Linked DNA regions of Microbulbifer sp. A4B17. The protein of the gene in region 2 interacts with the protein of the main gene of each other region in a pairwise test. Links are inferred from orthologs where the notes say so. Each region holds a gene or a part of one and is shown on either strand. Other genes may lie near its edges.

Evidence for each region.
Region 1: the proteins of topA (region 2) and BTJ40_RS08035 interact in binary tests that used the Escherichia coli proteins (3 or more experiments, as listed by UniProt). The link is inferred for Microbulbifer sp. A4B17 from one-to-one orthologs.

What each region holds. Positions count from the first base shown.
Region 1 is NZ_CP029064.1:1,770,175-1,773,445, forward strand. The notes cover bases 68-3,018. They hold BTJ40_RS08035 (YigZ family protein), read left to right. Parts: upstream 68-1,218; coding sequence 1,219-1,818; downstream 1,819-3,018. Other genes in these bases: BTJ40_RS08025 (heme lyase CcmF/NrfE family subunit), read left to right, coding at 68-656; BTJ40_RS08030 (DsbE family thiol:disulfide interchange protein), read left to right, coding at 672-1,256; BTJ40_RS08045 (GNAT family N-acetyltransferase), read left to right, coding at 2,570-3,018. In the rest of the region: more of BTJ40_RS08025, read left to right, coding at 1-67; more of BTJ40_RS08045, read left to right, coding at 3,019-3,061.
Region 2 is NZ_CP029064.1:3,133,726-3,137,268, forward strand. What follows is about bases 47-3,269. They hold topA (type I DNA topoisomerase), read right to left. Parts: upstream 2,935-3,269; coding sequence 247-2,934; downstream 47-246. Other genes in these bases: BTJ40_RS13955 (DUF6586 family protein), read right to left, coding at 47-243; BTJ40_RS13965 (hypothetical protein), read right to left, coding at 3,142-3,269. Outside these bases: more of BTJ40_RS13955, read right to left, coding at 1-46; more of BTJ40_RS13965, read right to left, coding at 3,270-3,543. UniProt on the Escherichia coli protein: Releases the supercoiling and torsional tension of DNA, which is introduced during the DNA replication and transcription, by transiently cleaving and rejoining one strand of the DNA duplex.

The DNA.
Region 1 (3,271 bases), 1.4 Mb from region 2 along the record:
TGGGTGATTACCATTGGGGGGCGTCGTTGGGCATCTTTATTGGAGTCTGGGTATTTGCTTCCAGCATCGCCGATATCGTGGCCAAGACTCGCAATTCCAGTTCATTTTTTGCCGGTCTGAAGCGTCAAAGAGCCAGTTACTACGGCATGCATATCGCTCATATCGGCCTGGCGGTTTCGGTGTTGGGGGTGGTGCTGACTACCGTTTATACCGTTGAGGAAGATGTGCGGATGGGTGCTGGTGATACTTATCAGGTATCCGGATATGACTTCAAGTTTGATGGCGTTCGCATGGCCCAGGGTCCTAATTACAGAGCCTTTGAAGGTGTGCTGCACGTCAGCAAGGGCGGCAAGCCGATAGCAGAGTTGCATCCGCAAAAGCGCAACTACTTGTCCGGCGGCAATACTATGACTGAGGCGGCGATTGATACGGGTCTCTTCCGCGATATCTATGTGGCGCTCGGCGAGCCGATGGATAGATCCAACCCCAATGGTGATTGGGCTGTGCGACTCCAGTACAAAGCATTTGTGGTTTGGATTTGGTTGGGTTCACTTCTGATGGCGATTGGTGGAGCTATTGCTGTAGCGGATAAGCGCTATCGCAAAGCGAAAGCCGCTAAAGCAGTAGAAGTTACAGGCAATGTTGCTACGGCGTAATAGTTGGAAAGGATAATGTCTAGACTCAAACTCTTTTTGCCCCTGGTAATATTTGCTGTTCTGGCGGTGTTATTTTGGAGAGGCCTCTACCTGAACCCACAGGAAATGCCATCTGCACTGCTGAATAAACCGGTGCCGGAATTTTCTTTGCAAAAAGTGGCTGATAACAGCCAGATTGTAGAGAAGAAAGATCTTCCCGATGGTCCGCATTTGATGAATGTGTGGGCCACATGGTGTGTGGCCTGCCGGGTAGAGCACCCCTATTTGAATGCTCTGGCTGAACAGGGCGTGCCGATCGTTGGTGTTAACCTCAAAGATGAGGATGAGGCGGCAGTTAAGTGGCTGGAAAAATTCCACAACCCCTACCTTTACAGTCTCGCTGATAGAGATGGTCGTTTGGCCCTGGACCTGGGGGTTTTTGGTGCGCCGGAAACCTTCCTGGTGGATTCCGAGGGGACTATTCGCTGCAAGCATGTTGGTGTTGTCGATAATAAAGTCTGGCAGACCAAGCTCCAGCCTCTGTATGAGAAATTGAAAAACCAGCGCTGGGACGATATTGTCGGTGAGCTATCAGATTCCCTCATCTCCCGTTGTCAGTGAAACGGAAGAAAAGAAAAGCCGTTTTATCTGCTGGCTGGGGCCGGTAGAAGATAAAACGGCTTTTCTACACCAGCTGGATACAGTTCGTTCTGAGTACCCCGACGCAAGCCACCACTGTACTGCGCTCGTAATCGGCAATCCGTCCAATCCCGAAGTCATGCAAGCTGATGACGACGGCGAACCAGGCGGTAGTGCCGGCCGGCCAATGCTGGAGTTGCTATTAAAGCAGGGCGTGGGTAACGTGGGGGCTATTGTTACCCGCTACTTTGGCGGTACCAAACTCGGGGTTGGGGGACTGATGCGAGCCTATCGCGGTGCCGTGGGCGCAGCATTACAGGATGTCCCTTTGCAACCTTTTATACCTTTGCATCAGACCTCCGTTTGTTGTGACTTTGCTCAGGAAGCGCGTCTGCGCTTTTTGTTAGGCCGCCACCAGGGAAGTTGTGGACAGGCGGACTATGCCAGCAAGGTCACAATGCCAATTTCTCTTCCCCTAGATCAGTGGTCGCAATTACAGACACAGTTATTGGCAGAGAATTTTCAGGTTCTCGACGATCATTAATTCTTTCAAATGACTCCATATTTGGCGAGCTTGGTTATTTTTGTTCCGGCATAGCCCAGTTCAGCCAATATTTTAATTTGAAAAAAAGTAATGGGTCACGCTAATGGACTTTAGCTCAAATTCAAACAGCATGATTTTGGCTCGCAAAAAATTGCTTATGGAAGCTTAGAGTGTAATATATTGAGCAGTTAACCGGTAATAGAAGATAAGTCAAATAACTGCACGCTTTCGCTGCCAGGCGGCTTACACACCTTTTTTGCTTTTCAGCTGTGTGTTGTAACGAGGTTGCTTTAATTGATGATTTCAAAGACTAAGAAAAATATTATATTTAGTTTGGGTTTAGTAGGATTACTTCTCGGTGGATTATATTTAATCAATATACCTATGGAATTGCCCCCTGAACACCAAGGTATATTTGAGGTGACAGGGAAGGTAGAGTCCTGTAGTTTCAGGAGTTTAACTAAGAATTCATCAAAATTTTTCTTGGGTATAGTGTTGGCGGGTTCTGAAAAGATATATCGCATGAATTTAAAGTATAAAGAACGCTATTTTTATGAGTCGTTATGCAAATCTAAGGCACGTGTAAACATCAGGTACCACGCCGTACAGAGATTAATAGGTCCTATAAGGTTTTGGGTTGATAGTATTGAGGTGAGGTAATATTACAAGTTAAGGAAGGATATTTTTCGGGCTGGGTGTACCAGGATGTACAGTTGATTAATATGCTACGTGAAGGGAGTGTTGATAAAGAATGTCTAAAGTAAATATACGCTCTGCAAATGAGCAGGATCTGGATAGATGTTTTGAGATTGAGTCCATATCCTATGCTGGTAATGAGGCTGCTACAAAAGAGAAAATTTTAAAGCGGATTCAGACTTATCCTGAAGGATTCCTCGTTATCGAAAACAATATAGAAATTATTGGTTTTATTAATTCGGGAGCGGCTCACAAGGTTGAGTTATCCAATGAAGAGTTCAAGGAATTAATAGGACATGATCCCAGCGGCGAAAATATCGTTATCATGTCTCTTGTAGTTCACCCTGAATATCAAGGCAAGGGTATGTCAGGCAAGTTAATGAATAGCTTTATTGCCGCTATGAGGAAGCTTGGGAAAAAGAGAATTTATCTTATCTGTCAGTCTGAGCTTGTTGATATGTACGCTAGATACGGTTTTATTTATCTCGGTGAGTCCGATTCTGATCATGGTGGGCTGAGTTGGCATGAGATGTCTCTTTCACTGTAGAATGCTTAGTCGGAATAGGCCGGGTGCTACTAAAAGGCATCGTATTTTTATTCATCGTATGTCCTAAACGTAGAATTTAACAAAGAAAATTGAGTGGGTTCTGACGTATTTGCCTCAGCGATTTGCTGACCTCTCTGTCAATTTGATCCATGCTTAATGGAGTTATTTTTCTATATTTATAAGTCTATCAAATATATACAAAATGATTCA
Region 2 (3,543 bases):
CTCCGCGCTGGCCCTTCCCTGCCCCCTTAGCGCATCAATAATTAACTGCGGGGACTCCGGCTCAAATTCGAGCTGAAGCTGAGTCGCCTGTTCCGCAAGAAAGGCCCGGTAGGCTTTGCACAGCTGCATCAAGGCAGCCTCCTCCAGCGCATCGCGCTGAAGGGGCATATCCCATGGCTGCTGCAGCAACAGCTGGCTCTTGCGCAGAGCCGAAGTGACATGAATCGTATAAGGGTTAGTCATTATCTACTTCTTTGCCGCCGTTTTTTTAGCCGCAGGCTTCTTGCGCTTGGCGGCAGTGCTCTTGGTAGAAGCCTCTACTTTCCAACCACCATCGCGATAAAAAGCACGCCAACCAGTAGCCTTGCCCTCTTCCTCAGACTGAACATATTGCTCCTGAGTTTTGCGACTGAAACGAACCACGGTATCCCGCCCGCTGTCATCCTGTGTCGGTGCAGAAAACAGGAAGCTGTACTTTGGATCTATCTCGCTCTGATGAGGAAGCAATTCTTTGACCAAGGGAGCACGAGTCTCACGGTTTTTCGGGAACTGACTGGCAGCCAGGAATAGGCCAGAGGCACCATCGCGCAGGATATAGTGATCCTCCACTTTGATACATGCCAGTTCAGGCATGGGAACCGGATCCATTTTTGGTGGCGCCGGCTGCCCATTTTTCAATAACTTACGGGTGTTTTTACAGTCTTCGTTAGTACAACCAAAGTACTTGCCGAAGCGGCCCGACTTCAACTGCATATCACTGCCACACTTATCGCACTCGATGATAGGGCCGTCATAGCCTTTGATTTTAAAAGTGCCCTGCTCTATCTCGTAGCCGTTGCAATCCGGGTTATTGCCACAAATATGCAATTTGCGCTGTTCATCCAGCAGGTAGCTATCCATGGCTGTGCCGCACTTGCCGCAGCGGCGCTTCTCCCGCAGCAATCTGGATTCAGCTTCCTCATCTTTATCCGCATCGACCGCTTCATCGCCTGAAACCAGATTCATGGTATTGGTACAGCGCTCTTTAGGCGGCAGCGCGTATCCGGAACAACCCAGGAATACCCCAGTGGAGCCGGTGCGGATCTGCATGTGGCGGCCACACTTGGTGCACTCGATATCGGTATCTGTCGGCGTATTGCGACGCATTCCCGCGTCAGCAGATTGCGCTTTTTCCAGGCGCCCGGAAAAGTCCAGGTAAAACTCATCGAGCAGTTGCTTCCAACCTTTATCACCGTCGGCAACCGCATCCAGGGATTCCTCCAGGTTTGCGGTAAATCCGTAATCCATCAGGTTCTTGAAGCTTTCACTGAGGCGGTCGGTAACAATATCTCCCATTTTCTCTGCATAAAAACGGCGGTTCTCCAGCCGCACATAACCACGATCCTGAATCGTGGAAATAATGGAAGCGTAGGTGGATGGGCGACCGATGCCGCGCTTCTCCAATTCCTTAACCAGAGCCGCTTCACTAAACCGCGCCGGCGGCTTGGTAAAGTGCTGTTTGGGGTCAAGTTGCTGTAGGGACAGCTTGTCGCCAACCTTCACATCTGGAAGCACCAGGTCTTCATCTTTCTTACCGCTGGGTGGCGCTACTTTCAGAAAGCCATCGAAGCGAATCACACGGCCCCGCGCACGCAGCTCAAAGTCACCGGCGCTGACCACAATGGAAGAAGAAGTGAACTGGGCGGGGGTCATCTGGCAGGCGACGAATTGCTGCCAAATCAGGTTGTACAATCTCTCTGCGTCCCGCTCAACACCGGACAACATATTCGGGGCGATACGCACATCGGACGGGCGGATAGCTTCGTGCGCTTCTTGAGCACCCTCTTTGCTGCTATAGCTATTAGGGCTTTCCGGCAAATACTTATCGCCGTAATTCTCGGCGATATAGTCCCGCACCGATTCCACAGCCTCTTTACTGAGGTTGGTAGAGTCGGTACGCATATAGGTGATATGGCCAGCTTCATATAAACGCTGGGCCAGGGTCATGGTTTTCTTCACACTGAAGCCGAGACGATTACTGGCCGCCTGCTGCAGGGTGGAGGTAATAAATGGTGCGCTGGGTTTGGAGCTGGTTGGCTTGTCGTCACGGGCGGAAACAACAAACTCACTGGACTGAAGCTGCTTGGCAGCACTCATCGCCAGCTCTTCGTTGGTAGGACGGAAGGCCTCACCAGCCTGCTTCTTCACCTCGAGGCGCAGCTTGGCAGCCTTTGCCGTCGCAGTATCGGCAAACAGAGTCCAGTACTCTTCCGGGATAAACGCGCGAATTTCCCGCTCCCGCTCAACCACTAGGCGAACCGCGACGGACTGTACACGCCCCGCTGACAAGCCCCTGGCAACTTTCTCCCACAGGAGCGGGGATACCATGTAGCCCACGATCCGATCGAGGAAGCGGCGCGCTTGCTGGGCGTTTACGCGATTAATATTCAATCGGCCGGGATCTTTAAAGGCCTCCTGAATCGCAGACTTAGTAATCTCGTTAAACACCACACGGCGATAGCGATCGTTATCGCCGCCAATTGCCTCGCGCAAATGCCAGGCAATCGCCTCTCCCTCGCGATCCAAGTCCGTTGCGAGATAGATATGGTCGGCGCCTTCGGCGAGCTTTTGCAATTCGCTCACCACTTTCTCTTTACCCGGCAAAATCTCGTAGTGGGCCTGCCACTCGTGATCCGGGTCGATCCCCATGCGTTTAATCAGCTGATCGCGGTTTTTCTTCCGCTTGTAAGCCTCTTTCGCCTCGGGGGAAAGCTTGCGTGTTTCCGCCGCACGACGCGCGCGCTCTTTTGCGTCAACCGGTTGTTTATTGCCCCCACCAGTGGGCAAATCGCGAATATGGCCGACACTGGACTTCACAACAAAGTCCTTGCCGAGATATTTATTGATGGTTTTCGCTTTGGCCGGTGATTCGACGATGACCAGTGATTTACCCATAAGCCTTTGATTTCAAATGAAAATTTACTACTGTTGCAGGTCTTTCAAGCCCTCTTATCGGGCTTGTGCTGCGCGAATATATAAGCCTCACTTCAAGCGCGGTCAAGCAAAGCTGACAATTTTCCACTCTCAGTCATCAAAATTAGCACTGGTCAGTCTGCCGAAATGCGACTTAGTAGACGCTCTTTTACACCACTATTGGAGTGCTCAGGACAGCTCCTCACTCGCCGGATGGGAGCTGACTTTTCGAATGGCTTCCTCTATTAAAGGAGTGTACTCATCCAGTGACTTCATAAGTTTCTGGAAGGCCTGATTACCACCGGACTCCGGCCATTGAATCCCGAGACCTACCGGGGTTGCAGTTATGGCACAGGCATCCCGCGGCAATGTTTCCAACATCTGGCGCAAATACTTCCACGCCTCTTGCGGCGCTGGCTGACCATCTGCCCAATCCCAAACACCAGAAAAATTCAGTTCGTGGTCAATTCTTTGCTTGTCCAGAACCCAGCCTACTCTCAGATCTTTGCGGTTCTGCCAGCGTTGATAGTAGACAGCTGCAGTACCATCACCCAAAGCCGCAGGCAGTGCTTGGATTTGTACAGTAATGCC